3 regions of the Rhizobium sp. BR 362 genome follow, and region 3 is predicted to be linked to each of the others. Evidence: riboswitches for the same ligand, from Rfam matches in the RefSeq annotation. Region 3 holds a riboswitch; each other region holds the start of a gene.
The links. Region 3 has a riboswitch for thiamine pyrophosphate ahead of thiB (thiamine ABC transporter substrate binding subunit). Riboswitches for the same ligand answer to the same signal wherever they lie in the genome.
Positions count from the first base shown of each region.

Region 1: it holds a riboswitch for thiamine pyrophosphate, as region 3 does, so the genes downstream of both, QDY28_RS31000 (hydroxyethylthiazole kinase) here and thiB (thiamine ABC transporter substrate binding subunit) in region 3, are expected to answer to the same signal.
Region 2: it holds a riboswitch for thiamine pyrophosphate, as region 3 does, so the genes downstream of both, thiC (phosphomethylpyrimidine synthase ThiC) here and thiB (thiamine ABC transporter substrate binding subunit) in region 3, are expected to answer to the same signal.

Region 1 is NZ_JARWGH010000009.1:102,495-112,489, reverse strand. It holds gene QDY28_RS15105 (acyltransferase family protein) at 1-395, opposite strand, end outside; gene QDY28_RS15100 (cation transporter) at 613-1,197, shown strand; gene QDY28_RS15095 (hypothetical protein) at 1,235-2,863, opposite strand; gene QDY28_RS15090 (DUF1127 domain-containing protein) at 3,501-3,647, opposite strand; gene QDY28_RS15085 (hypothetical protein) at 3,881-4,195, opposite strand; gene QDY28_RS15080 (DHA2 family efflux MFS transporter permease subunit) at 4,184-5,611, shown strand; TPP riboswitch at 5,659-5,755, shown strand; partial or broken gene QDY28_RS31000 (hydroxyethylthiazole kinase) at 5,806-5,925, shown strand; gene thiD (bifunctional hydroxymethylpyrimidine kinase/phosphomethylpyrimidine kinase) at 5,949-6,752, shown strand; gene QDY28_RS15070 (DMT family transporter) at 7,178-8,086, opposite strand; gene QDY28_RS15065 (LysR substrate-binding domain-containing protein) at 8,202-9,077, shown strand; gene QDY28_RS15060 (GlxA family transcriptional regulator) at 9,052-9,995, opposite strand, start outside.
Region 2 is NZ_JARWGH010000048.1:562-10,556, forward strand. It holds gene thiO (glycine oxidase ThiO) at 1-611, opposite strand, end outside; gene thiC (phosphomethylpyrimidine synthase ThiC) at 613-2,439, opposite strand; TPP riboswitch at 2,531-2,663, opposite strand; gene QDY28_RS28425 (ABC transporter permease) at 2,849-3,871, opposite strand; gene QDY28_RS28430 (sugar ABC transporter ATP-binding protein) at 3,855-5,375, opposite strand; gene QDY28_RS28435 (sugar ABC transporter substrate-binding protein) at 5,544-6,530, opposite strand; gene QDY28_RS28440 (LacI family DNA-binding transcriptional regulator) at 6,858-7,868, shown strand; gene QDY28_RS28445 (hydrogen peroxide-inducible genes activator) at 8,867-9,799, opposite strand.
Region 3 is NZ_JARWGH010000005.1:134,891-144,885, reverse strand. It holds gene QDY28_RS09320 (efflux RND transporter periplasmic adaptor subunit) at 1-253, opposite strand, end outside; gene QDY28_RS09315 (ABC-F family ATP-binding cassette domain-containing protein) at 664-2,493, opposite strand; gene QDY28_RS09310 (thiamine diphosphokinase) at 2,496-3,149, opposite strand; gene QDY28_RS09305 (MarR family winged helix-turn-helix transcriptional regulator) at 3,222-3,749, opposite strand; gene QDY28_RS09300 (MDR family MFS transporter) at 3,963-5,498, shown strand; TPP riboswitch at 5,581-5,698, shown strand; gene thiB (thiamine ABC transporter substrate binding subunit) at 5,748-6,776, shown strand; gene thiP (thiamine/thiamine pyrophosphate ABC transporter permease ThiP) at 6,784-8,427, shown strand; gene QDY28_RS09285 (thiamine ABC transporter ATP-binding protein) at 8,417-9,145, shown strand; gene QDY28_RS09280 (M48 family metalloprotease) at 9,417-9,995, shown strand, end outside.

The DNA.
Region 1 (9,995 bases), on a different contig from region 3:
GAGGTGAACAATGCAGCCGCCTTCAGGCTGCGGGCGAAATATTCCAGCTCGACCGGCATCAGAAGCAACCAGGCCGCCACGGAGGAGGCCGCGAGAACGGCAAAGAGCGCCGGGAAAATGCGCCGTATTCGCCTCTCGTAAAAACGCAGGATGCTGAAATCGCCCCGCGCGATTTCCCCTGAGATCAGCGAGGCCATCAGGAACCCGGAGATGACGAAGAAAACATCGACGCCGACGAAACCGCCGCTGAATCCCGGAATGCCGGCGTGATAAAGCACGACCGGTAGGATCGCCAATGCGCGAAGTCCATCGATATCGGCGCGATATTTCAAATGGCCTGGAGTAGGCTGGCGCACGAACTCGGGAAGAGGAGAATCACGCAGTACTAAATTCAAACTTATTCTCCGAAGGCCGCGAGGGTTCTGGCGCTGACCGCCCAGGCGGTTATAGCGGTGAGCTGACGTTAAACTGAAAACTCACCGCAGCGACTTAGGTTCAGCCCTATTCGTCTTGTTCAGTCGCGTTGCTGAGGCTTGGCGGATTTCAGCGAGTTGCAAGGGAGACCTGATAGGTTTTTGATAAGCAGGTCGGCGAGGAGGGCGCAAATCGAGCATGACGGGCATTACCCTTCGCAACGTGGTCAAACGTGTGGCGCTCCTGAACCTCGGCTATTTCTGTGTCGAGTTTGTGGTCGCTCTGTCCATCGGTTCGGTATCGCTCTTTGCCGACAGCGTCGATTTGCTGGAAGACGCTTCGCTGAACCTGTTGATCCTGACGGCGCTTGGCTGGAGCGTCCGCAACCGCGCCCGCCTCGGCATGGCTCTTGCCGTGGTCCTGCTCGTTCCCGGACTGGCGACCATCTGGACCGCGTGGCAGAAATTCATGGCACCCGTTGCGCCGGAACCACTGCCGCTATCCCTGGCGGGGCTCGGCGCGCTTGCCGTCAATCTCTCCTGCGCCATGATGCTGGTGCGCTTTCGCGAGCATAGCGGCAGCCTCACCCGCGCCGCATTTCTCTCCGCCCGCAACGACGTGCTCGCCAATATAGCGATCATCGCGGCGGGTCTTGTTACCGCATTTCTCTGGACTTCTGCATGGCCGGACCTGATCGTCGGCATCGCCATCGCCGCAGTGAACGCCGACGCGGCGCACGAGGTCTGGACGGCGGCGAGAAGCGAGCATAGCGCGGCCGCTTGAGATTCTCGGCTTATGCCGCGCCGCTGGGATGCCGACTTTAGACGCCCAACGCGCGGACGATATTCGGCTGCGATGTCAATTGCGCGGCCAAGTCAGCGGTTCGATCCAGGACTGTCATCGCCCGCGAGATCAGGCGATCAAGGCCATCGGCACTTTCACAAGCCTCAACTATCAGCGGCGCGCTCAGGCATATCCTCAAGGCACTTGCGGGCAGATCGCCGAAGTCGGCGCAGCGCACGGGTTGGCCGAGACGCACCGGTACAAGGCCGCTCTGCTCGACGGCTAGGTTCTTGTAGACCGCGGCAGTCTCCGTTGCCGTCAGGACGCGGCCTTGATGAGGATTACGCAGATAAAATGCAAAGATAGACGGTATTTCATCCCAGCCAGCAGCGTCCGATCCATTCCACAGACGCTTCCGGTCTATCGCGCGACTGTCCAGCAATTCGAAGGCACTGTCCTGCTGCAGCCGCTCTCCGACTGCCTTTGCGAAAGCAGAAAGCACGGCGATCACCTTTTCCTCAAGCACGCCGACGAAGCGCTCGAGTTCGAATAGCGCCGCCTTCCATCGCAGCAGCAGGCCGAAATTGGCTTGGTCCGGTAACACGTCCCGGGCAATCCAGCCCTCCGGCCAATCGGCTTTCGCGCAATAATCGGCAAGCGCAGAAGGCAATGGCCGCTGCTTCAGGCGTTCCGACATTCCAGGCGGACAGAGCAGCGCCCCACTGAAAATCGGACCGGCCAGGAATTTGGAGCCGGTGACGGCCACCAGGAAATCATGGGCCAGATAGGCGCGGATCGTTGCCGCGGAGACACGAAACTGGCAGGCATCAATCATGATGTCGAGCATGGCGCCGAAGCGCTCTTTCAGGCGAAACACCGTTTCAAGCCCCGGTGCCACCAGGCTGGTCTTGGAAACATCCGTGACGACCAGAAGGCATCTGAGTTCAGCCGCACGGGCAAGTTCGATCAGCCCTTTCAATTCTAATTCGATCTCTTCGTCGCTCCGCAACGTGCCATCCGCATTGCGCACCGCGACCGTCGTATTTCGCGTCGCGTGTCCGGAGCTCAGTTCCTCGCCTTTCGCAACCGGGCGATGACCGCCGACGCGGGTCATGAAGTGGCGCCCGGACGCGGCGGTCATCACGCCGCTGCCGGTCTCATTGCCCATCAGCGTGATAGTCATCAAGGTCCGATCGTCCTGACGCGCCAGCAATGCCGCAGCGAAGAGATGGATGTCGGTGCCGGACGTCGCCATGATGGCATTTACCCGCGAAGGCTCTGATATCTGATCGAGCCCGAGCAGACGCAGCAATCTCGTGCGCATCCGCGCGATCTCCCGCGCGTAGATGTCGGCCGCAGGCCGTGTTTCCATTTCCTGCAAAAGCTCCGCATGATATGCGCCGACCGCTGCGAAAGCCTGTGCGGAAATGGTCGATGCGGTCGAGGAGCCGAAGGCCAAATCCTGCGGCCGGGGCGATGGCCCGTGCCCATACATGTTGACGCCGCTTCCCGGCTCGCATTCCAATCTCTCGTCTCCGCCGGAAATCAGGCAGTTGAGAAGTGCATCCTTGCCCTTGTCGGACGGCTTCGACGGCCCGCCTGCGATCTCAGCCATTTTGCCGCTCGGGGCAAGGCCGGGGGCGTAGTCGCCAAAAGTCTTCAGCATGCAAAAACATTCCTCTCACGGTCCTGAAATCGAGCACTTTAAGCGCCGCGATCTCCACTTTACCCGCAGATGGTTTCGGGCATGGAACATTAGGACAAACAAGATGGAGCGAAGCTGACTTGCCGATGAATGGCACCCGCAGTGCCGAGTTAGCATGCACAAAAGGTCCGTCTGGCGAGCGCAGCACTGGCGCTCCACCAGCGGGAACCCGCTGACATTTGACAATGGCGAGAATCGATCAGGCCGGCTCTTCTGGCCCTGCCTAAGCCCCAAACGAAAAAGCCTGCCGCGGGAGGAGGTGCGGCAGGCTTTCGTAAAGAACCGAACAGTAGCTGGGAGGAGGAATGCTACCGTTCCCGCAGACGACCTTGGGAGGAGGAGTAAGGACATCTGCATCACGAAGAGATGCGGGAGGAGGTGCATCGCTTCGATGGTTCCTATCATACCGTTGATTTGCTCAGTTCATAGGCATTTCTTTGCAGGGCAGGCATGCGTTATGCGAAAAGCAGGAAGCTGTGCCGGCATCCGTCGTCATTGGAATCCACGAAGAGGCTCATGGAAAGCATAAAACAAAAGCGCCCGCTCGCGAGGAAGCAGGCGCTGACAAAATGTCGAAGTCTGATGACGTCTTATGCCGTTAGCGAACGACCGCCCCACGGGCAATGTTGTGAATGTCGCCGCGGCCAATACCGAGGTCATTCAGTTCGCGCGTGGACATACGGCCCAGTTCGGCGACCGTTTGACGATACTTGCGCCAGTTGTTGAAAGAGCGTGCGATGTTCATGATGGTCCCCTTTCTTTGGGCATTCGAAGCTGAGCTGCCGTCCGTGGCGCTCCCTTCGCTTCGATGACTGCTATATAATATCGGACCTTCTGATATTGCAGCGCCAAGGCTACACTGCACCCATGCAAGAAGTGCATGGGTCGCTTAGCGGAACTTTAACTTCCTGGACTTCTCCGTCTCTGTTCATAGAGCCGCGACCGGCATAATCGACGAGCTCCAGCCGGTCCGATTTCTTAACTGCCTTTTTCCGCAGCCTGGCCCTTAGAAACATCTTTGGGGTTGACCTTCGTCAACGCATTACCATTCTTGGCCGCGAGCGAGCCGGGAATTGCAACTGTGCAGATTGTTCTCCGGCCGTCGGCGCGAAAATAATTCGCTGGACGTGTCGCATTCTCACGCAGCCGTTCGTCATACGAAAAAATCAAACGATTTATCGCCTTGGGCAATGCCGATTGCCCGTCTGAATCCAAAGTAAAGGCAGCAGCATGATGACCGATAACCAGACTTTTGCCGATGCGGAACAGGATGTACCCACCGTGGAAGACCATAGTGCCCGCAACAAACTCGTTATAGCCCTGCTGTTGGTGTCGGCTTTCGTCGTCATTCTCAACGAAACCATCATGGGTGTCGCGCTGCCCCATCTGATGGCTGATCTCGATATCACGGCAAGTGCGGCCCAGTGGCTGACCACGGCCTTCATGCTGACCATGGCCGTCGTCATCCCCGTCACTGGATATCTGCTGCAGCGCCTCAACACGCGTCCGGTCTTCATTCTTGCCATGTCGCTATTCAGCGCCGGCACGCTGATATCGGCGCTGGCGCCGGGGTTTGCCGTCATTGTCGTCGGCCGCATCGTGCAGGCTTCGGGGACAGCGATCATGATGCCGCTGCTGATGACGACGGTAATGACCTTGGTGCCTCCGGGATCCCGCGGCAGAACCATGGGCAATATCTCGGTCGTCATATCGGTAGCGCCAGCGATCGGGCCAACCATTTCCGGGCTCATTCTTTCCGCACTGGAATGGCGCTGGCTGTTCCTCCTGGTGCTGCCGATCGCCCTGTCTGCATTGGCGCTCGGCGCCTTGCGGATAAAGAACGTGACGGTTCCAACCACCGCGCCGATCGATATTCTTTCGATCTTCCTTTCCGCCATCGGCTTCGGCGGTTTCGTCTATGGTCTCAGCGGGCTCGGCGAAGCAGCACTTCACCCGCCGGTGATATCTCCCTGGATTCCGCTCCTGATCGGCGCTGTCGTCATCGCGGTTTTCATATTGCGCCAGTTGCAATTGCAAAAGCAGGAGAGAGCACTGCTCGATCTGCGCACCTTGACTACAAAGACATTCACGATCGCTGCGGCCATGATGGCCATTCTCATGATGTCGATGTTCGGCGTTTTCATTCTGCTGCCTATCTATTTGCAAAACGTGTTGGGATTATCGACGCTGCAAACTGGTCTATTGTTGCTGCCCGGCGGTCTGATCATGGGCCTTTGCGCGCCTACGGTCGGGCGCCTGTTCGACAAATACGGTCCGGCGCCATTGATCATTCCCGGAGCAATCATACTCAGCGTGGTGATGGGCGGACTGGTCTTCATTCAGCAGGATACGCCGTTTTGGATGCTGTTGATCGCCCATATCGTGCTCAGCATCGGTCTTGCGCTGATGTTTACACCGCTGTTCACCGTCAGCCTTGGATCGCTGCCGCCAAACCTCTATTCGCACGGCAGCGCCATGCTTGGCGCCACCCAACAGGTCGCTGGCGCCGCCGGCACCGCACTGTTCGTGGCGATCATGACCTTGCGGGCCACCAGCCTTTCGGCCGGCGGCGCCAACCTTCTTGTCGCAACGACCGGCGGCATCAAGGCGGCATTTCTCTGTGGGACGATCATCTCGCTCGGAGCGATCGTCGCTGCGCTGTTTATCAAGAAGCCTCAACACGGGCAGGATATGGGGCACCATCATTAGAACGATTTGCTAATGACAGGGCGGTCTTTCTCTGCGAAAAAGGCCCCGATGAGAGACAGGGGCGCCCGTCGCATGACGGGCTGAGAAGCACCCTTTGAACCTGAACCAGATAATGCTGGCGGAGGGAGTCGCTCGGGGTCTCGGCGTACTCTTATCGTCATCCCCCGCGTCTCGCCCCGCCCGAAAGGGGCGATATGCAAAACAAGACTCCTCCTGGCTCGCTGGCAGCCATGCGGACAAATCGGCCGCTGGTGCAATGCATCCCCAGCTTCGTCGCGATGGTACACGCCGAAGAGGAAGCCGGCGAATTCGCCGCCTGTATCAGAAGGGCGCTCCCATGATCCGAAACGTCCTCTCCATCGCGGGCTCCGATCCTTCCGGCGGCGCCGGTATTCAAGCCGACCTGAAGACATTTTCGGCACGCGGCGTCTATGGCATGGCGGCGCTGACCGCATTGACGGCCCAGAACACGCAGGGCGTTTCCGGCGTCCACCCCGTTCCCCCGCAATTCGTCGCCGAACAGATCAAGGCGATCTTTGCCGATGTTCGCGTCGACGCCATCAAAATCGGCATGATTGCCAATGCCGCAATTGCCGAAGCGGTTGCCGACGCGCTCGCTCCATATCGAAGCGTTCCGATCGTGCTCGACCCGGTGATGATTGCCAAGGGCGGTGCGGCGCTGCTTGCCGCGGATGCAGTCGACATCCTGACCGAGAGGCTTCTTCCTCTGGCCACGCTGCTGACGCCCAATCTGCCGGAGGCGGCCGCGCTTCTGCATGAGCCGGCTGCCGAAAATCGCGAGACGATGGCCCGGCAGGCGGAAGCACTTATCAAGCTTGGCCCGCGCGCCGTTCTGGTCAAGGGCGGACATCTTGCCGGCGATGAAAGCCCGGATGTGCTCGCAAGTCCGGAGGGTCTGACCTGGTTTGAGGCTGCCCGTGTTCCCACCATGAAAACGCATGGAACCGGCTGCACGCTATCCAGCGCTTTGGCAGCGGAGATCGCCAAGGGCTCGGCGCTGCCAGAAGCCGTCGCGATCGCCAAAGATTATCTCGCAGGCGCTGTTGCCTCAGCCGAAACGCTGTCGGTCGGAACCGGTCACGGACCGCTGCAACACTTTTATGCGCTATGGCCGGCATAGCCCATCAGTTTCGCGCGGCATTACGGCTTCAATTCCCGCTCGAATTCTTCGATCTGTCGGAGAACCCATGGATCATCGGCGGAATATTGAATGGTCTCCGGCTCCACCCACTTTCGGCGCCGATTTAGGATCCAGTCAATCAAAGCGAAAAGCAGCCGCATACGGATTATTCCTGCTCTTTGGGGACTTGAGAGCCCCGACCACCTGCCTCGTGAGCTGGATCGGTAGCCGAGCCTCGATCAACCGCAAGGCGTGCGGCGATTGTTTATTTGCATTTCGCTAAATGAACGGTAGCTGAACGAAGCGCAACTCACAGGCGAATAATTATACCGTCGCTGTTCGTTGGTCATGCCGCGCCTCTCGCTGTCGGATCTGGGTTCCACGCCCGATTTTTCTCCGAAACCTTATCTTACGACCGTCTTATTCTAACCCCGTTGATGGCTGCGCCGGCTTTGCTTTAGGTCGATGAACGTGTGCCAGAGAACCGTGGCAAGGATGATGGCGCCGCCGAAAAAGGTGGCGGCCGGCGGCCTTTCTGAAAAGAACAGCCAGACCCAGAAAGGCGTGAGCACGATCTCCATGGTCCCGATAAGAGCAGCTTCCGCGGGCGGCATGCGCTTCGCCCCGGCAAGAAACAGAACGAGCGCAAAGGAGAAATTGGTTGCCCCGAAGGCGGCAAGCACCAGCCAATTGTGCAGATCGAGCGAGCCGGGCGAGCCGAACGGCGCGAAGATGACAAGTGTCAGGAAGGCGCTGACGATGGTGGGCGGCAGGGTCGCCACGCTGCGGTCGATGCGCGGAATGACGATGATCAGGGCGAAAGATGCCGTCATGCCGAGCGCCAGGAGATCACCGAGGCCGGTGCCGCCCCCGATCGAGGCGGCAACGATGATCGCCACCCCGATCAGGCAGACGCCGCCGGCAACAAGCGTTCGCCTCGGTACGCGCTCCTTCAAGATGACCCAGCCGAGCAAGGCGGCGATGAAAGGCGCCGTCGCGTAGATCATGGTCACGTTCGCAACCGTGGTCATGTAGAGGGCGCCGAGGAAACAGGCTTGGCTGAAGGTCTGGCAGGCGATCATCGCGAGACCCGACGGGTGAAAGATCGAGCTCCACTGGCGGCGCGAGAATCCCCCTTCGAGAAAGAAGCTTGGGATCAGCAGGAACAATCCACCGAACAAAGATCGCCAAGCGATTGCCGTCCAAATGTCCGCGGTGAGCAGCCGCGTATAGATGCCGCTGGCGCTCCAGGCGAGCGTTGCCGCAACGACGAGAGCGACACCCTTTTCGTACTCATTGGCGGAGAAGAACCGGGCCGGGATCTGAATGGTCATGTGCGGTATCTCGGAACGATGCACCTGAACGGGTCATACCTGTGTGCGCCGATATTTGACATCAGACAAACGAATAGTAGAGATAAGTGCTATCGGAAATTTTTGTGGCTTCCCTATGCGTGAACCCATCGAAAGCGATTTGCTGCGGACGTTTCTCGTCATTAGCGAGACGTTGAATTTTTCCGTTGCCGCGCAACGCATCGGCCGCACGCAATCGGCCGTCAGCGCCCAGATCAAACGTCTGGAGGAAATTGTCGGCGAGGCGCTTTTCGAAAGAAGCGCACGCGGCGTCGTGCTGACCAGGTCCGGAAATCAGTTGCTTCCCTATGCTCGACGGATCATCGATCTGTTGAACGAGGCGGCCGCGACGATCCGCACCAAGCCGCTGAACGGGCCTGTCCGGATAGGAATTCCGGAAGAATACAGCCAGACCGTCCTGCCGGCCGCCCTTGCCGCCTTCGCTGTCCGGCACCCTGCCGTCGAAGTCACCGTTTCCTGCGACTACACGGCTCGAAATCTTGCCGCGCTGGAAAAGGACGAACTCGATCTTGCCGTGGTCTTCGACTGGAGCAAGCAGACCACGGGCGAGGTGCTCTGCATCGACCCGACAGTCTGGGTGACGTCTTTGGTGCACCGCCTGCACGACGCAACACCGCTACCCGTCGCGACATACCGGAATTCGACCTGGGCGCGTGATTTTGCACTGCGTTCCCTGGAGCAGCAGGCGCGGCCCTACCGCGTCGCCTTCATTGCCGATACCAGTTCCGGCCTGAAAAACGCCGTCTCAGCGGGCCTTGCCGTCACCACATTGTCCCGCAGCAACATCCCGCATGGTTGCCGGGAACTCACGAGCGATGACGGTTTTCCGCCGGTCGATTCCTCGCGCGTCGTGCTTCGCCGCAATCCCTATCATTCCAGCGAGGCGATCCAGGAGCTCGCGGAAATGGTGCGTGAAGCCTTCCAGCCTATGTCTGCTCTGCTGCAGCCATAGAGCGCCCGCGCAGCCGCCGCCGCGTGCCGGAAGGGCTTTCGGAAAAACTGGCGCGATAGCTGCGGGAAAATGCCGAAGCGGAGTTGAAACCGGTTGCTGCGGCAATCTCCGCGAAAGACTCCTTGGTCTCGATTACCTTGCGTCGCGCGGCGTTGAGCCGAAGAGCGAGATAATGCACATGCGGAGGCGCGCCGATGCTTTCCTGAAAGAGCGCCTGGAGATGACGGGCGCTGACGCCGATGCGTCGCGCAAGGCGCGTCAGCACCAGCGGTTGCTCGATGTTTTCTTCCATCAGCCGTATAGCCTGTGCAACACGCGGGTCGCGCATGCGCAAGCCGGCGGTGGACGGCGAAAGCTCTGCCACATTCTGCATATTGGCCGGCTCATAGATGAAAAGCCGGCTGACTTCGAGCGCAAGCGAATAGCCCTGCCGCCGCCTGATGATCTCCAGCATCAGGTCGACGGTGGGCAGTGAACCGGCTGTGGTAATGCGCTTGCCGTCGATCACGAAACGATCCTTGACGGCACGAACCTGCGGATAGGCCAGCTCGAAATCATCGAAATCCTCCCAATGGACAGCCGCCGAAACGTTGTCGAGAAGGCTCGCCTCGGCAAGCAGCCAACTGCCGGATTCGATGCCGGCGATCATCGAACGGTAGCGCGCGGTTTGCGACAGTTGCATTTTCAACGCCTGCGTCGCGCTGCGCCGCCAATTATAGCTGGCGAGCACGAAAAGCGGCGCCGTGTCCGAGCTCGGTCGAAAACTGCAGGATGCGGGTACGGGGATGTGGCTGGTCGTTTCGGCCGGTGAACCGTCCGGCGTGAAGAGGCGCCAGCGATAAAGCTCCGCTCCGGAAATGCGATTCGCCCCGCGCAGCGGTTCGATCACCGAAGCGATCAGGATGAGGTTCGTTTCCG
Region 2 (9,995 bases), on a different contig from region 3:
CGCGCAAGGGTGACCTCCTCCGTCCGCAGATAAAGCATTTCTCCCCGAACACCCCGCAACTCCCTGTTCTGGCCGATGCGGGCTGCGCCCGTGCAATCGACGACTTCGGCGAATTCGCCGTCATCCGCGATCTCATCGGCGAAGGTCACACCCTCTGCCGACAGATCGTCCTTCAATGACAGCAACACCTGACGAGGATCGAGGTGCGCTTCCTGAGGAAAAAACAGGCCTTGCCGGAAACGACCGGCAAGGGAAGGTTCGAGCATGGCGATTTCCCGCTCCTCAACCCAGCGATAGCCACTCGTGCGGCTGGCAAACCGCTTTAGCTCACTTTGATCGCGGTTCGGCGCGACGACCAGCGTTCCATTGCGGACGACCTTTCCGGGTAGGATCGCTTCCCATCGGTCGGCGGAATCCTGGCCGCGTTCGAGCACGGCCTCCTCAGCGCTTTCCCGTTCACACCAGGGCGCTAGCATGCCGCCGGCGAGCCATGAGGCGGCTCGGCTGAAATTCCGGCTGGGATCTACGATCGTGACTTCAGCACCGCGCCGAAGCAGTTCATGAGCGACGGTGAGGCCGGCGATGCCGGCCCCTTTGACAAGGACACGCATGTCATTCGGCCGGATGTGCGGCGGCATCGATCGGCATATAGAGGTCGCCGCCCTCACGATATTTCGCCGCCATCGCTTCCAGCCCTTCCTTCTGCGCCTCGGCGCGGATGTCGTGCGAAATCCGCATGGAGCAGAATTTCGGACCGCACATCGAGCAGAAATGCGCCACCTTATGGGCTTCCTTCGGCAAGGTCTCGTCGTGGAAACTGCGTGCCGTGTCGGGATCGAGCGACAGGTTGAACTGGTCCTCCCAGCGGAATTCGAAGCGCGCGCGCGACAATGCATCGTCGCGGACACGTGCGGCCGGATGACCCTTGGCGAGATCGGCGGCATGGGCGGCGATCTTGTAGGTGATCACGCCCGTCTTGACGTCGTTGCGGTCGGGAAGCCCGAGATGCTCCTTCGGCGTGACATAGCAAAGCATGGCTGTACCGAACCAGCCGATCATCGCCGCGCCGATGCCCGAGGTGATGTGATCGTAACCCGGTGCGATATCGGTCGTCAGCGGCCCGAGCGTGTAGAAGGGTGCTTCGCCGCAGACGGCGAGCTGCTTATCCATGTTCTCCTTGATCTTGTGCATCGGAACATGGCCGGGGCCTTCAATCATCACCTGGCAATCTTTTGCCCAGGCGATCTTCGTCAGTTCGCCGAGCGTTTCGAGCTCGGCAAACTGCGCGGCGTCGTTGGCATCGGCGATCGAGCCGGGGCGCAGGCCATCGCCGAGCGAGAAGGAGACGTCATAGGCCCGGCAAATGTCGCAGATTTCCTCGAAATGCTCGTAGAGGAAGCTTTCCTTGTGGTGATGCAGACACCACTTGGCCATGATCGAGCCGCCGCGCGAAACGATGCCGGTGACGCGGTTGACGGTCAGCGGAATGTAATGCAGCCGTACGCCGGCATGGATGGTGAAATAGTCGACGCCCTGCTCAGCCTGCTCGATCAGCGTGTCGCGATAGATTTCCCAGGTCAGCTCCTCGGCAACGCCGCCGACCTTTTCCAGCGCCTGATAGAGCGGTACCGTGCCGATCGGCAGCGGTGAATTGCGGATGATCCATTCGCGGATGTTGTGGATATTGCGGCCGGTCGAGAGATCCATGACCGTGTCGGCGCCCCAGCGGGCGGCCCAAACCATCTTCTCGACCTCCTCTGCCATGGATGAGGTAACGGCGGAATTGCCGATATTGGCGTTGATCTTCACCAGGAAGTTCCGGCCGATGATCATCGGTTCGCTTTCCGGGTGATTGATGTTGGCGGGGATGATCGCCCGGCCGGCGGCGACCTCCTGGCGGACGAATTCCGGGGTGACATGATCCGGAATGTGGGCGCCGAAGCTCTCGCCATCGCGAATCAAAGCTTCTGCTTTCGCTTTGCGGCCGAGATTCTCGCGGATGGCAATGAATTCCATTTCGGGCGTGATGATGCCGGCCCGCGCATAGGCGAGTTGAGTGACCGCCTTGCCATCCCTGGCGCGCAGGGGCTGGCGTTTGGCGGGAAATTCTGGCGTCAGCCGCTCGCCGGTGACAAAGCCGTTGTCTTCCGGACGCACATGGCGGCCTTCATAGGCCTCGACATCGCCGCGGGCGAGCACCCAGTCGCGACGGAGCTGCGACAGACCCTGCTCGATGCGGATATCTGCTCCCTCGACAGTATAGGGACCGGAGGAATCATAAACGACGACGGGCGGCTCGCCCGATGTCGGATGGACGCTGATCTCGCGCATCGGCACGCGGATGTCGGTGTGAATGTCTCCGGGAATGTAAATCTTCCGTGATGCCGGCAGCGGGCCGGTGGTGACGGTCGGAGTGAGGTTATTTGCGGCAATGGTCATGGTTTGAGGCTCCAAGTTGCGGTTGGAGACCCAGTCAATCAGCCGGAATGATGGAAAGACGCTGGCATGGAATCCACGCGGGAATCCGAGCCTTCGAGCGCTTGCACCGTCCCTACGCCAGTATGAACTGGATCAGGTTCAACGGGTCACTGCGCCCACAATCGGCAAAGCCGTATTGCCTAGCAGTATCTCAGCCCCTTGCCGGGACACCCCTGGTGAATATCGCAAAGACTATGTGCTCGGCTGAGCCCATGTCAACCCTGGAACCGCGGTTCCGCCCACCTGAAGATGCGATCAGGGAATTTCGATCGGTTTCACGCTCGGAAAGATCGCCCGGTTATGACCGGGCAATCGGTTAGCGCGAAGCACCGCACTACAAGCTGCGCTCAGATGCGGAGCGTCGCCAAAATCATCGCGTTTCCAGTATCCGCATCAACCGGCCGCGATAGCTGTCGAGGATAACCGCCAACACGATGACGGCACCGATGACGATCGGCTTGATGTTGTCGTCGGCGCCCAGAAGCTGCAATCCAGTCGACAAGACCTGCAGAATACAGGCACCGACCAGCGTGCCGATTATCGAGCCCTTTCCGCCCGAGAGACTGGTCCCACCGATAATGACTGCGGCAATCGCGTTCAGTTCATAGCCAATGCCCGCAACCGGACTACCGACATTGAGGCGGAGCAGATAGACCATGGCCGCAATACCCGCAGTCAATCCGGAAATCGTGAATACGGCGACCTTGTATCTTTTGGGCTCGTGGCCCGACAAGCGGACCGCCTCCTCATTGGTGCCGATCGCAAAGACGAAGCGCCCGAATACGGTGTAGCGCAGCACGAACCAGCCGATGAGAACCACCACGATCGCGATCAGAAAAATCGAGGGGAATACCCCGAAGAAGATCAGATTTCCGAAATCAACGAATGGTTGCGGCAGACCGGTGATCGTGGAGTTATCGCTGACGACGCGCGCCAAGCCGCTTGCGACATTCAGCATCCCGAGTGTCACGATGAAGGATGGAAGCTTCCACTTCTCGCAGACCCATCCGTTGATGGCACCCAGGGCAGCGCCGGTACCCATCGACGCCAGCGAAGCCAGAACGATCGCCTGCCACGGAGAAAACCGGGGATCGATCATGATCGTTGCGCCGATAACCGTGCAAAGGGCAAGCAGCGAACCGACCGAAAGATCGATGCCGCCGGTAAGGATGACAAAGGTCATGCCGGACGCCAGCACGGTGTTTATGGCGATCTGCACGAAAATCTTCAGGAAGTTTTCCGGCGTCGCGAAATACGGGGCCGTCGCCGAGAAAAAGATCAGGATTAGCACGAGGGCAATGGCGACACCGGCTTCCTTCATCGAAATCCGGATAAGCTTGTCCCAGACGCCGGCCTTTTTGACCTCAGTCGTCATTTCAATGTTGCCGGACACGACTGTACTCCTTGTAAGCGAGTGAGAGAATCCTGCTCTCGTCAAATTGGTCCCGAGATATCTCTCCGGCAATCTTGCCGTCCGAGAAAACGATGATGCGATGGCAAATGCCGATGAGCTCCGGCAGGTCGGACGACACGACCAAGACGCCTTTTCCTTCGCCGGCAAACTTCCACAGAAGTTCGTAGATCTCCGCCTTGGCACCCACATCGATGCCGCGGGTCGGCTCATCGAAGATCAGCACCTTGGGACCGCGGAACAGCCATTTAGCGATGACCACCTTCTGCTGATTACCACCGGAAAACGTCCTGACTGCCTGATGGATGGACGGTGTCTTTATACGCAGCTCATGCACGAGGCGCTGCGACTGATCGTCTTCCGCCCGCTGACGGATCAACCCGTTGCGGGAGATCTTGCCGAGGTCGGTTATGGTCGTGTTTTCGGCGCAGCTCATGTCCAACATCAGGCCCTGCAGCTTGCGGTCCTCGGTCGCCAGGCAAAGCCCCGCCGCAACGGCATCCTTGGGCGAGTTGATCTCGACCTCTTTTCCGTCAATGCGAACTTCGCCCGCAGCCTTGTCGTCGGCACCGAATATAGCACGCACGGCCTCCGTCCGCCCGCTGCCAACGAGCCCGGCAATGCCGACAATCTCTCCCTTGCCGACCGAAAACGACAGCTCGGGGCTGTTTCGGGTCACCTTCAGGCCGGAAACACCAAGCGCCTCTCCGAACACGGCGCTGTCATGGCGAAAAACGCCATGATCCGAAAGTGTTCGCCCGACCATGAGTTCGACGATATCGGGAATAGCCAATCCCACCAGCGGACGCGTGATCACGTGCTGACCGTCGCGCAACACCGTGACATTGTCGCCGACTTCAAAAATCTCTTCCAGTCTGTGGGAGATGTAAAGCGTCGTGACGCCGCGCGCTTTCAGCCGTTTCAGAATTTCGAACAGGCGGTCGACCTCCCTGGAGGTCAAGGTTGCCGTCGGTTCATCGAGAACGAGCAGCTTGCTTTCGTAACAAAGCGCCTTGGCGATCTCGAGCAATTGGAGCTGCGCGACGCTGAGGCGATTGGCCGGCGTGGTTGGGGCGACGTCAAGGCCGACTTCCGCCAGCAGCTCGGCCGCTCTTTTGTTCATTTCTCTGTAATTCACGAGGCCGTATCGACGCGGAAGGTGCTCGAAAAGCAGATTTTCGGCGACGGTGAGATTGGAAAGAGGGTGCAGTTCCTGGTGGATGACTCGGATACCCGCTTTGAACGCCTCCAGCGGCGAGCTTGGACTGTAGCTTTCACCGTCAAACACGATGTGGCCATCGTCCGGCTTGAAGACGCCGCCGAGCAGATTGATCAGCGTCGATTTGCCGGCACCATTCTCGCCAAGAAGAATATGGCCCTCGCCCCGGCCAATCTGCATGGAAACGTCCCGGAGCGCCACGACACCCGGGAAGCGTTTGCCTATTCCTTCCAGCGTCAAGATGAAGTCATCTGATCGGTCTGACACGTCCACCTCATGCGTGGTCTATTTCAATGGGAGATGTCCAGCCTCCACGCAGTCCGTATTTCCGAGGTTCGAAACGACCTCACCGCCGTCATCGACGCGGAAAACGGTTCGCGGTGGTGAGCGCCGGCCATCGGCCGACGCTTCTTTGCCTCATAGTCGGCAATTCGGCTATTTGAGGTCCTTGGCGGTGACGAGCTTGACATCCGTCTTGACCCAGCCAGTGAATTTTTCACCGGCAAGTTCACGCAGACCATATTTGATGCCCATGACGGCCATCTCGGCGCCGTATTGCTCGACTGTGGCAAGCATCTTGCCATCCTTGATCAGCGGCTGCACCGGCGGAATGTTGTCAAAGCCGACAACCTTGATCTTGCCGCTTTGGCCGGTCGCATCGAGCGCCTTGACAACGCCGAGAGCCATGGAGTCGTTGGCCGCCATGACGCCCTGAATATCCTTATATTTGGTCAGGAAATTCGTCATGACGGTATTGGCTTCTTCCGTCTCCCAGTGAGCCGTCTTGCTGTCGAGAAGCTGCAGCTTGCCGGCGTTGATGGAATCCATGAAGCCTTCCTTGCGCTCCTTGGCGTTGTCGGCCTCGGGGTTGCCCTCCAGGATCACAACCTTCCCGCCGGGGCCAAGGTCCTTGGCAAGCGCATCGCCAGCAAGCTTCGCACCTTCACGGTTATCGGGGCCGAAGAATGCCAGATCGATACCGGCAGCCTTCTTTGCGTCGGCGTCGAGCGGCACGTCGATGTTGATGACCTTGACGCCGGCCTTCACCGCCTTTGCAAGAGGGGTGGCCATAGCCTTTGAATCGGCCGGCGCAACGACGATGATGTCGTATTTCTGCGTCACGAAGTTTTCGACAGCATCGACTTGAGCAGCGAAATCACGCTCGTCCTTCATGCCGACGGCCTTGAAGTCGAACTTGTCCTTGTTTTCAGCCGCATATTTATCGGCGCCCGCCTTCATCTGCTTGAAGAACTCATTGGACAAGGATTTCATGATCAAGCCGACCTTAGGCTTGCTCGCCGCAAAGGCAGGCGACACGCCGCAGGACAGTGCGAGCATCAATGTACCGGCAAGCCCGAGCTTCAACGCCGCACGGCGCGGCGCATTGATCAAGACGGAATCACGCTTTGTAGAATTGGACATTTTTCTCCTCCCGAACGGTCCTAGGCTGAGCTCCACCCGAGCTGCCAGTAATGATGAACCGTTTCCAGCCATTAATGCGTAACAGTGCCCCGGAAGATTGTCAACTCGCCCAAACTAGGCAAAAACCCGGCATGACTGCACAGCTTGCCAGGAGCTTGATGAACCGTTTCCATTGAATGTCCACAGTGACCGTGCTATGGCTTGTCTACGGTCAGAAATAGCGAGCAGACCTTTGACTAAGGCGATACAGACCATTAGCTGAAAGCACGAATCAGACGCCTTTGGATGCCCCCGAAGGGCGAAGATGAAGGGACATATATTTCTGCCATGCCAAAGGTTGGAATTCGAGATGTAGCCAGGCTTGCAGGGGTTTCCACCGGGACTGTCTCACGGGTTTTGAATGATCATCCCTCTGTTACCGATGAGTTAAGAGCACGTGTCAGAGGCATCATCGAAGAACTGGGCTACCTGCCCGATCCGTCCGCCAGAAGCATGCGCGGCAAGGTCAGCCGTCTCATCGGGATCGTCATTCCGGACCTGACCAATCCCTTCTTCTCGGAGCTCGTCCAGTCCGCCGAACAGGCGGCCGCAAACCATGGCTACAACATCATCGTCATGACGTCCTTTGATCATGCAGCCAAGGAGGCTGATCGCATCGGACAACTGACCAGCCGCAAGGTGGACGGCATCATCCTCGTTCCCTGCAATGATTTTCATACGATCAAGCTGCCGAAGGGATTGCCGATCATCGTCGTGGACCGCCTGATGCCGGGATATTCCGGTATTGCCGCAGACCACCGCAACGGCGTCCGCCTTGGTGTTGAACATCTCTTGAGGCTTGGCCATCGCCGTATCGGCTTCATCTCGGGCCCCAAACACTCCGTCCCTGCCAAAGATCGCCTTAGGGGTTATCTGGACGCAATGGAGCAAATCCAAGATGGCGGGCAAATGGCCGGCCCATCCCTGATCGCCGAAGCGGCTTTTGATTATGAAAGCGGCCGCCTCGCAGGAAACTATCTTCTTGCCCGCGCCCGCCATGAGCGCCCAACCGCGATCTTCGCAAGCTCGGATCAGCAGGCGATCGGCTGCATGCGGGCAGCGCATGATCTAGGTATCCCGATACCGGCGGCCCTTTCGGTCGTGGGCTTCGACGGCATTCCCCTTTCCAGTATGACGACGCCGCGCCTAACGACCGTGAAGCAGCCGATCCAAAGGATTGCAGCGGCAGCCGTGGCAATCCTGCTGAACAAGCAACCCCTGCCCGGTCTCGATGACCCAATCCTGCTTTCATGCGAAATTTCGGAGGGCGAAACGACCTCGGCGCCCCAACCCGACTAAACGCAATGATGACCGAGCCGGTATCTAGAGCTCACCAGAAGGTGCGGGTTTCATAAAATAGATCGAGCGGCCGCCGTGGGCGCACATCCAGTGGTGCCCTGGTCGACGACTGCGCTCGCCACGATCGCGGCTCATTGCAATCCACATAAATTCGAAAGGCGTATTTGCGCCCAGGTGCGCAGGAATTCTTGTGTTTGAGGCAGTTTTGACAGGAGTTCGCCAGCTTGGCCACTCACATTTATGTCCGAATCCGTTATCCGGCACGCTCCGATATCCATTGTCACCGTCGCGACCACCTTGCCATCCATCGGTGATAATTGCAGAAAGGATTCGGAACTTGAACCGCAAGTAAGAGACACTTTTGCGGTAACGGAAACACCACTCGGGGCTGTGCAGAAATCCACGCCCGTGACTTCGAGTCTCCTGGTGCGATTGGGTCCCGAAGGCATCTGCTCGCATAGCTTCGCAGTCGCAATTATCGAGCTGATTTGTTGCCATTCCGGACTTTTCAGAGCTGACCAACAGCCAGCCGCGGCAGAATCGAAAAATACGATACTTAAGCCTGCAGAAATCCCGGCGATTTCCGCGAATCTGACAAATCGGCCGCTCATAGGACCGCTCTCTATTTTATTAAGATACTGAAATTCTACATTGATTTAGAGTTGTCTTCAACCATCAAATCTTTGGAAAGACTAATACAAATTTAGCACGCGTCTGTTGCAATCAGTCGAGAATGGCATGCAACGTTGTTTTTGAATGCTTTTATCTGCCTCAATTCTTCCGATGGCATCGCTGCAACGCAAAGCTACTTAGCTCATTCGTATTATGTCGCTCTCCGTCGCGCTTTCGTAATGTCAATGTCTTGCGGAGATCCCTGAATAGGCGATCCGAGCTTCATATGAACCACGCCCGCAGTCTTATGCGCTTTGCCGTCATCGGGTGAATTAAGCGGGGCAAATTATGGTCGTTCGGATGTCCAATGACAGCATCCGGAGTGCTCAGTTCTCGATCGGCCGCGACAGCGCATTGTGCCGCTCGCGCATGGCATCGGCTGATTGGCGAACGACTTCGGAAATCTCAAAGAACTGTTTGGCCAGTGGGCTTGTCTTGCGCCAGATCATGCCGATCGTTCGCGATGGTTCGAGGTTATGAAAGCGGGCAATAGACACCGACGCCGATCGCGTTTCCACCGCCACCGCCATTTCCGGGATCAAGGTGACACCGATGCCGGCGCTGACCATCTGGACGAGCGTCGATAGAGAACTGCCGTCCATCAACTCCCGCGGCAGTGCCGAAGACAGGTTGCAGAACGACAAGGCCTGATCGCGAAAACAATGTCCCTCTTCCAGCAGAAGCAGCCTCATCTCGCGCAGCGCGTCGCGATTTGGCACCGGCTTGCCTTCATCCTCGCTCGGCCGAACTAACACGAAATTTTCGGAAAATAGCGTCACCTCGGTCAACGAAGGTTCGGATACGGGCAATGCGACGATTGCCGCGTCGAGCCGGCCCTCGGCCAGCTCCTGCACCAGCTTGGAAGTCAGCGTTTCGCGGACGTGAATGTCGAGCCCGTCATGCACGCGCGTCAAATTGCCGATGATCGCGGGCAGCAGATAGGGTGCGATCGTCGGAATAATACCCAGGCGGAGCCGGCCCACGAGCCTGTCCTGAGAGGCGCGCGCCATATCTGCGAGCTCATCGACCGAGCGAAGGATATCGCGGACGCGCAGCACAAACGCCTCCCCGAAACTGGTCAGCCGAACCTGGCGTGCGCCTCTTTCAAAAAGCTCCGTGCCTAGCGATTCCTCCAACTCCTTGATCTGCATAGACAGGGCAGGCTGGGAGATCGCGCAGACATCCGCGGCCCGTCCGAAATGACCTTGTCGGGCCAATGCCTCGAAATAGCGAAGCTGCTTGAGTGTCAAATTCGTCATAACCTTACCTTATCGTCGCAATCAGTAAATCCAACTTAAATTAATGGAACTGCTTGGCTATAGTCCGCAAAGCGGCGATGAGGTGTAGCCATTGTCACGTCTGGTCCATAAAATGGCCGGGAACGATGTGCAGCTCATTGACGTCCAGACTGTCCGGAACACCGGTGTGCCTCCCAAGCTCTTCGCTTCGGGACGG
Region 3 (9,995 bases):
CTCCCTGCTTGACTATGGTGCCGTCCTGAAAATGCACTTCCTGCAGGTAGCCGCCGATGCGCGAACGCACGGAGACCTCGTCTACCGCCTGGAAGCGCCCGATGAATTCATCGCTGTCGATGACATCGCGGACCACGGGTTTGGCGACTGTCACGGGGGCCGCGGGCGGCGCATTCTGCGCCAGCACCTGAGATCCCGGGAAAGCAGCAATTGCACAGCTCAATAATGCGACACGCGCCAGCGTCATCGGCATGGAGGCCCCCTGAACAATAAATCACCCGCGGCAAAACTGCCGCGCCAAGCGTTCGTGATGTATGCCTGCGGTCTTCCACGAAGGACCTACCGCCGCGGGGCGGCGTCATATCGTCAGGTCTCTTCGGACTTCCCCAATGCGTCGCGGATGAGTGACGATCCGCGACGTCCTCCAGCTCTAGAGCGCCGACCGTTTGCCTAAACGCAGAAGGGGCTCTGGACATTTGAACCTGGAGCATCTGTCCGCCTAGGTGATTCACCTGAAAGGGGATGCTCTAGTCCGGGACTTTCAACACAATGTATAAACCGTTTATCGAATTCGACAACAGGGAATAGCGTCGGCTGCAACCATCTGTTTTCTTTAATATAGCGATGGCGATGAAAGGTTGATGACACGGTGTGAACCGGTCTTCACCCCTCCAGCTCTTCCCGCAGCATCTCGAGCTCCAGCCATTCCTCTTCCATCTTCGTCAGGCTGGCGCGCAGCTTTTCCATCTCGGTCGCAAGCCGGTTGAAGCCGGCCGGATCTTTGGTGAAGAGGGTTGGGTCGGCCATTTTCTTTTCGCGGGCGGCGATATCTGCCTCGGCCTTCGCCATCTCCTTCGGCAGGTTTTCCAGGGCGAATTTCTGCTTGTAGGAGAGCTTGCCCTTGCCCTTCGAAGCCTCGCCGGCCGCTGACTGCGTCTCCGCTGCTTTCGGCTTCTCGGCGGCCTTTTCGGTTCGTCTACGCTCCTCGATCGCGCCCTTGCGTTGGGCGAGCATGTCGGAATAGCCGCCGGCATATTCGGTCCAGCGGCCGTCGGGCTCTTCCGGATTGGCGGGTGCGATGGTCGAGGTCACGGTGCGATCGAGGAAATCGCGATCGTGGCTGACGAGGATGACCGTGCCGTTGAAGCCGGCGACGATTTCCTGCAGCAGGTCCAGGGTCTCGATGTCGAGATCGTTGGTCGGTTCGTCGAGGATCAAGAGATTGGTCGGCCGCGACAGGATGCGCGCCAGGATCAGCCGGGCGCGCTCGCCGCCGGAAAGATTCTTCATCGGCGTACGCGCCTGTTCCGGCTGGAAGAGAAATTCCTTCATATAACCGGTGACATGCCGCTGTTCGCCGTTGACGAGCAGGTTTTCGCCGCGCCCATCCGTCAGATAATTGGCGAGCGTATCCTCCGGATTGAGGTCCTCGCGCTTCTGGTCGAGGGTGGCGATCTCCAGATTGGTGCCGAGCTTGACTGTGCCGCTATCCGGCGCCAATTGCCCGGTCAGCATCTTCAAAAGCGTCGTCTTGCCGGCACCGTTCGGGCCGACGAGACCGATGCAATCGCCGCGATGCACGCGGATCGAAAACGGCGCCACGATGATACGCTCGTCATAGGACTTGGTGATCTTCTCCGCCTCGATCACCAGCTTGCCGCTCTCCTGCGCGTCGGCCGCGGTCGCCTGCACCGTGCCCTGCGGTCCCTTGTGGCCGCGATGACGCGCGCGCATGTCCTGCAATTCGCCGAGGCGGCGCATGTTGCGCTTACGCCGAGCGGTCACGCCATACCGCAGCCAATGTTCCTCGCGTTCGATCGCCTTGCCGAGCTTGTGCTGCTCCAGCTCCTCGGCTTCCAGCACCTGGTCGCGCCAGGCCTCGAAGAAGGCGAAGCCACGATCGAGCCGCCGCGACGCACCACGGTCGAGCCAGACGGTCGCGGTCGATACTTTTTCCAGGAAGCGCCGGTCGTGCGAGATCAGCACCAGCGCGCTGCGGCTCTTCTGCAACTCGCCTTCCAGCCATTCGATGGTCGGCAGGTCGAGGTGGTTGGTCGGCTCGTCGAGCAGAAGAATATCCGGTTCCGGCGCGAGGACGCGGGCCAGAGCCGCACGGCGCGCCTCGCCGCCCGAGAGGTTCTTCGGATCTTCTTCGCCGGTCAGGCCAAGATGGGAGAGCAGATAGGTGACGCGATAGGGATCGTCGCCCGGGCCGAGCCCGGCTTCGGCATAGGCGGCGACGGTTTTGTAATCGGCAAAGTCCGGCGCTTGTTCGAGATAACGCACCGTCGACGACGGATGACGGAAGACTTCGCCGGATTGCGCCTCGACAAGGCCGGCGGCGATCTTGAGGAGGGTCGACTTGCCGGAGCCGTTGCGGCCGACGAGGCAGATCTTGTCGCCCGGCTCCACCTGCAGCCCGGCGCCGGCCAAGAGCGGCGCGCCGCCGAAGCTCAGGAAGATGTCATCGAGTTTCAGGATTGGAGGGGCCAAGATCAGACTCCGCTGAGATCATAGGGGCGGGCAAGGACGATCGCCCTGCCGCTGCCAAGCGAAAGACGCACAGGGCCTTCCGCCACATTGGAAATAGTGCGCGATGCGCCGAAAGGCAGATGGAAATCGCGCAGGGGATAGCGGGCATTGTGAATGAAAAGACCCGTCAGATCGCTGAAGCCGAGGATGGAAAACAGCGAGCCGGCCGGCAGCGCCAGTTCCAGTTCACCCGGCAGCAGCGGCACGGCCTCTTCGTCGCCGGAGGTCAGCAGCACCTCAAAACCTAATTCGGCGAGCTGAACGCCATAGAGCATATGCTGGATCGCATGGTCCGAACGTTCCCCACCCATCGCGCCGGCAAGGATCAGCCGGGTCGCGCCGCGGTCGATCGCTTCAGATATGGCGATCTCGCCGTCCGTCACCGCCTTTGCCGGCTGATAGGGCTGCCTGGGCACTTCCGGGAACGCACCGCGCAAGTCTGCCGGCGTCGAGTCGAAATCGCCCACCCAGACTTCGGGAGTCACATTGAGTGCAACGGCATGGCGCATGCCGCCATCCGCCGCGATGAACCGGCTACCGGCGACCGCCGCGCACAGCCGGTCTGTCAGACGAAGCTCGCCGCCGAGAAGGATGGTGAAGATGGTGGATTGGCTCATGTGCCAAGCCCATAGCGCAAAGACGCGTCCGTAGGGAAGAGCGCTGTTGGCAAGAACGGCGGTGTTAGCCGCTCAGCCGTCCGTTTCCTTGATGCGCGCCTGGAAAACCCGCTCGTAACCGCCAACGAACCGATCGAACAGCAGCGAGAAAGTCTCAATATCCTCCGCCGGCCAGTCGGCAATGATGCTCTCGATGACCGAAAATTTCTGCGCCTGGATCTCGGCGAGCAATCTTTGGCCAAGAGCGGTGAGCACGACGACGATGCGTCGCGCATCGGCCTGCGAGGCCTTGCGACGCAGCACGCCGCGAGTGACCATCTCAGCGACGATACGGCTTGCCCGTGAAGGATCGATGCGCAGGATCTCGGCGATCGTACCGACGGTTACTTCGCCGGCCTCTTCCGCGCGCCTCACGGCATCGATGACGTCGAGATGCGAAAGCTCCAGGCCCGGCGCGACGTTCTGGATGGCAAGCCGGCCGATCATCCGGCGGCCCGTCATCAGGCGCATGCGGGTCATCACCTGTCCGATGCGCAGCAGGTTTTCGTCTTCGGGCAGCGGCGAGGCTTCAACTTCTCGTGTGTTCGTTGCTGTTGTCATTATTCCAACATATCAGAGACGGACAGAAATTGAAATATGCAGACAGCATTCACTTGCCATTGACAGTTATATGCTGATAGCACATATGTTGTTACGGAACATCCGCTTTCGAAGACCTCTCGAAAACGCCGTGTTCCGCATTCAGGAACCGGGGCGTTCCCATGCGTTCGGTCGGACGCATAGCGTTTCGGGCAAGCTCGGATTTCTCGTTCCATGGATATGCAAATTGCGCACGCGCCACTCGTGGCGGATCATCGCCGCCGGCTTATTCTCTTCTTTTTCCTGATGACCGCCATGTTCATGGCAACCCTTGACAACCAGATCGTCTCGACGGCGCTGCCGACCATCGTCGGAGAATTCGGGCATTTGGAACGCTTCGGCTGGATCGGCTCGGCCTATCTGCTGGCGCTTTCCGCCTCGATGCCCGTCTACGGCAAGTTCGGTGACCTCTTCGGCCGCAAATATGTGATGATGACCGCAATTGCGATCTTCACCATCGGCTCGGCTGTCTGCGGCCTTGCGGTATCGATGAACACGTTGATCGCCGCCCGCGTGCTGCAGGGTCTCGGCGGCGGCGGCATTTTGGTGTCGATCTTCGCCGTCAACGCCGATCTCTTCGAGCCGCGTGAACGCGCCCGTTATCAGAGCTATTCCAGCCCGGTGCTCATGGCCTCCGGCGCCATTGGCCCCGTCCTCGGCGGCACGATGAGCGACCTCTTCGGCTGGCGCTCGATTTTTCTCGTCAACGTACCGATCGGCTTCATCGTTCTGGCCGGCCTCGCCTTCATGCTGCCCTACCGCAAACCGGCCCGCAAGCCGAAGATCGACTATGCCGGTGCGCTCCTGCTGGCGCTGACGACCACCAGCATCGTGCTCGCCGCCGATGGCACCGAGCTTTTCGGTTCGCTGCTCTCGCCGCAATGCCTCGGCATCATCGCCTTCGGTGCGCTTTGTGCGCTGGCCTGGGTCTCCGTCGAACGCCGCGCACCAGAGCCGATCGTACCGATGACGCTTTTCCGCAACCCAACCTTCGGCCTGCTGCTGATCATCTCGGTCACCAGCGGCGCGGTCGCGATCGGCATGGTCAATTACTTCGCGCTCTTCCTGCAGACGACGACCGGCCTGTCGCCCTCCATGGCCGGCCTGCTGTTCATACTCTTGACCGGCGGCATCGTCTGCGGTTCGCTTTCGGCTGGCCGGCTGATCTCGGCTAGGGGCCGCTACAAGCCCTTCGCCATCGCCAGCGCGGCCTGCAGCACCATCGCCTTCGCCACGCTGGCGCAGGTTCATGCCGGCACGCCGATCTTTTTCATCGGCGCCCTGATGCTGCTGCACGGCATCGGCATCGGTCTGGCACAGCAGGTCCCCGTCATCGGCGTACAGAATGCCGCGGCGAGGGGTGATGTCGGGGCTGCCACCGGCGCCGTAACGCTCTCGCGGATGGGCGGCGCCTCGATCGCCATTTCCATCTACGGCGCCATCATCGCCGCCAAGCTCGGCAATGTCGGCGTCTCCATTCCCGGAGTCTCCAACATCGAGGAACTGACGCCGAAGATGATGGCGGCTCTGCCGGACGCCACACGCGAAGCCGTCGCCAATGCCTATGCGAGCGCCTTCAGCCCGCTGTTCATGACGGCGGCCGCCATCTGCTTCCTCGGCCTGCTGACGGCGATCACATTGAAGAACGTGCAATTGCCCGGCGCCGCCAAGAAGCTCGACAGCCAGGCGGCCGCGCACGCCGCCGAGTAAGACGCGTCCTGCAATCGACAAGGGAATCATTTCCCCCTTCTTTATCCCCTTGTCATCGCTCCGTCACAGGACTAAACCTGCCAACGCTCTAACGGGGTGCCTTATGTCATTCAACGACATCTGGCTGAGAGGCTTTCACCGGCCAACCCGCGGAACCTGATCCGGCTAACACCGGCGGAGGGATTAGACGCGTGACAAAATCATAGCGCCCTTTTCCCGTTCAAGACAAACCAACGAGGAGGCGCTGTCATGCCCAACCGATCGCTGTTATCACTGTTTGCCGGCGTGGCTCTCGCCGCCGCTGCAACGCTTTTTGCCGCCCAGGACTCCGAGGCCGCCGACAAGACGCTCACCATCTACACCTATGAGAGCTTCACCGCCGACTGGGGTCCGGGCGCCAAGGTCAAGGCCGCTTTCGAGAAGACCTGCGGCTGCACGGTCAATTACGTCAGCGTCACCGACGGCGTGGCGCTGCTTTCCCGCCTGAAGTTGGAAGGCACGGGCACGAAGGCCGACGTCGTTCTCGGCCTCGATACCAACCTCGTCGACGAAGCCAAGGACACCGGGCTGTTCGACGCGAGCGGCATAGACACATCGGGCCTCAAGGTCCCCGGCGATTTCAAGGACGACGTCTTCGTTCCCTACGACTACGGCCATTTTGCCGTCGTCTACGACACGCAGGCGATTAAGAACCCACCGAAGAGCATGAAGGATCTGGTCGAAGGCGATCCGTCGCAGAAGATCGTCATCGAGGATCCCCGTACCTCGACGCCGGGTCTCGGCCTGCTGCTCTGGGTCAAGTCGGTCTACGGCGACAAGGCGGCCGATGCCTGGGCGAAGCTCAAGGGTCGCATCCTCACCGTGACGCCCGGCTGGTCGGAAGCCTACGATCTCTTCACCAAGGGCGAAGCGCCGATGGTGCTCTCCTACACGACATCGCCGGCCTATCACATGATCACGGACAAGACCGACCGCTATCAGGCAGCGGCCTTCTCCGAGGGTCACTACATCCAGATCGAAGTCGCCGGCCTGATCAAGTCGTCGCCGAACAAGGAGCTTGCCCGCGACTTCCTGAAATTCATGGTTTCGCCCGGCTTTCAGGACACGATTTCCACCAACAATTGGATGATGCCGGTCTCGGCCACGTCCGAGCCGCTGCCGGACGCCTTCAGCAAGCTGGTCGTCCCGTCGAAGACCTTCCTGATGAGCCCCGATGTGGTCGAGAAGAACCGCAAGATCTGGATCGACGAATGGCTGGCCGCCACCAGCACGAACTGACATCTGGATGATATTGACGGCGCCCGAGAGAAGACGTGCCATTGCCGGCGGGGCCTTCAGCCTCGTCGGCATCGTGTTTTTCATCGGCCTTGCCACCGCCACCCTGCTTGCCGCCGGCATCAAATCCGCCGGCGGCAATCCGCTCACCGATCCCTATCTTCTGCGCGTGCTTCGCTTCACCCTGCTGCAGGCAACGCTGTCCACCCTGCTTTCCGTTGTTCTCGCAATTCCCGTCGCCCGCGCGCTGGCGCGCCAGCCTCGCTTTCCCGGCCGGCTCTGGCTGATCCGGCTGATGGCTATTCCGATGGGCCTGCCGGTATTGATCGGCGCGCTCGGTCTGCTCGGCATCTGGGGGCGTCAGGGCATTTTAAACCAGGCGCTGACGGGGCTTGGCCTGGCACAGCCGGTCAGCATCTACGGGCTGACGGGCATCCTGCTGGCGCACGTCTTCTTCAACCTGCCGCTGGCTGTCCGCCTGATGCTTGCTGGGCTGGAACGTGTGCCGGCGGAATATTGGCTGATGGCCGGCGGGCTCGGCATGCGCCCGGCCTCCGTCTTCCGTTTCATCGAATGGCCAATACTGCGCGGCCTCATTCCCGGCATCGCCGGCCTGATCTTCATGCTCTGCGCCACCAGTTTCACGCTGGTGCTGATCTTGGGTGGCGGCCCGGCCGCGACCACGCTCGAAGTGGCGATCTATCAGGCACTGCGCTTCGATTTCGACCCGGGCCGCGCCGTGGCCCTATCCCTCCTGCAGATCTTGGTAACTGCCGCCATCTTAGGCGCGATGGCCTTGCTTCAAGCGCCGGACGATCACGGACTGACGGCCGGCCGCGCCGTGCGGCGCATCGACGGCACCTTGCCCGCCGCTAAACTGGCCGATAGTGTGCTGCTTCTGCTCGCCACCCTGTTCATCGGCCTGCCGCTCGCCTCGGTGGTCGTCACCGGCCTGAAGGCAGATCTTCTCAGGCTTCTCGGCCAGACGATCTTCCTGCAGGCGACCTTGACCAGCCTCGCAATCGCGCTTGCCGCCGGCATCTTGGCGGTCCTGGTCTCCTTCGCCATCATCCGCGCCCGCGCGGCTATATCGGCCGAGCGCAGGAAAGTGCCGAGCCTGCGGGGTCTGGCCGTTGCCTTGAGCGGCACGTCCTCTCTCGTTTTGCTGGTGCCGCCGATCGTGCTGGCGACCGGATGGTTTCTGGCACTCAGGCTGTTTGGCGATCCCGCCCGCTTTGCCGCGCTTCTGATCGTCGTCATCAACGCTCTCATGGCGCTTCCCTTCGTCATCCGCGTCATCGAGCCGGCCCATGCCGTCCATCGCCGCCGCACCGAGCGTTTGGCGGCAAGTCTCGGCCTTCAGGGTCTCGCACGGGTGCGGCTGGTCGACTGGCCCGGGCTGCGCAAGCCGCTTTTTACGGCGCTCTCCTTCGCCATGGCGCTATCGCTCGGCGATCTCGGCGCCATCGCCCTCTTCGGCTCCGATAGCCTGATGACGCTGCCCTGGCTGGTCTACAGCAAGCTCGGCAGCTATCGCACCAATGACGCAGACGGACTTGCTTTCATCCTGGGGCTGATATGTCTTCTCCTGACCATCGCCGGCACGGCCGGCCAAGGCACGCATGAGCACGAAAGCAAGCAGGATGAGCGATAATCAGGGCACGGCGGCACGAGGCATCGCGATGACCGGTGTCGAATTGCGGCTCGGCACGCATGATTTCCGCTTCGATTGCGAACTGCCGCAGGGCCGGATCATCGCCATCACGGGTCCGTCCGGATCTGGAAAATCCACCTTCCTCAATCTGCTCGCCGGCTTCGAGACGCCGGACCGTGGCCGCATCATGCTTGCCGGACAGGATGTCACCAAGCTGCATCCCTCCGAACGGCCGGTGTCGCTGGTTTTTCAGGACAACAATCTCTTTGCCCATCTCGATCTCTTCACCAATGTCGGACTTGGCATCAGTCCGTCGCTGAAGCTCTCCGCAGATGATCGGCAAAGGATTTCGCAGGCTCTGGCCCGCGTCGGGCTAGCCGGCTTCGACAGGCGCATGCCCGGCACACTCTCCGGCGGCGAGCGACAACGGGCTGCCTTTGCCCGGGCGCTGGTGCGCGATAAGCCGATCCTGTTGCTGGACGAGCCCTTCGCCGCGCTCGATCCCGGCCTGCGCTCCGGCATGGCCGAGCTTTTGTCGGCGCTTCATCGGGAGACCGGCAATACGGTGCTGATCGTCTCGCACGACCCGGCCGAAGTTCGCCGTCTCGCCGACCATGCCGTCTTCATCGATGGCGGAACCATCCCGCTTTCCGCTCCCATCGACCGTTTCCTGAAACAGGACGGCATTCCGGCGCTGACCACATTTTTGCAGCATTGAGTGCGTCGCAGCATTTTGCTGCCTGTTTTGCCTTAATTTCGTCGTGGCGAGCGGCTGAAAGTCCTGGCATATGCTTGCCAAAATACAACGCTGCCACAATTAAACGGAGTCTCGCTATGCAACTGCTGCCGAAATCGGCTACAGCAAAGGGCGTAGACCATCCGGGTGAACTCAGGTTTGACCGTGGTGGATGCAACCTTTGACGAAGCACGGCGATGATCGGCCCGGTCATGATCAACCAGGTTTGACGCGCAGCCAGTATGGCAGCGAAATGAGTGGGACACAGGCACTGAAGCAGAGCAAGCACGCAGAACGAAGGATCAACGCGATTGTCGCGGCCCATGCGCGCCGCCTTACTGCGATCCTCGTTGCCGCGACGGTGCTCAACGGTTGCCAGTCGGTGCTGGATCAATCCTACAAGCCGAATGTTTCGCCGTCGGCCAGTCCGCAGATCGTTTCCGAAGTGCAGAAAAACGATCCGCGCGCGCAGATGGGCGCCCGCGAGCATCCCCGCATTCTTGCGAGCTATGGCGGCGAGTACAAGGATGCCAGGACCGAGCGTCTTGTCGCCCGCATTGCCGGCGCGCTGACCAGCGTGTCGGAAAATCCGCAGCAATCCTATCGCATCACCATTTTGAATTCGCCGTCGATCAATGCCTTCGCGCTGCCCGGCGGCTATCTCTACGTGACCCGCGGCCTGCTCGCCCTTGCCAACGATGCTTCGGAAGTGGCCGCCGTGCTGTCGCATGAGATGGCGCACGTCACCGCCAACCACGGTATCGAGCGTCAGAAGCGCGAAGAGGCCGAAGTCATCGCCAGCCGTGTCGTCTCGGAAGTTCTGTCGAGCGAT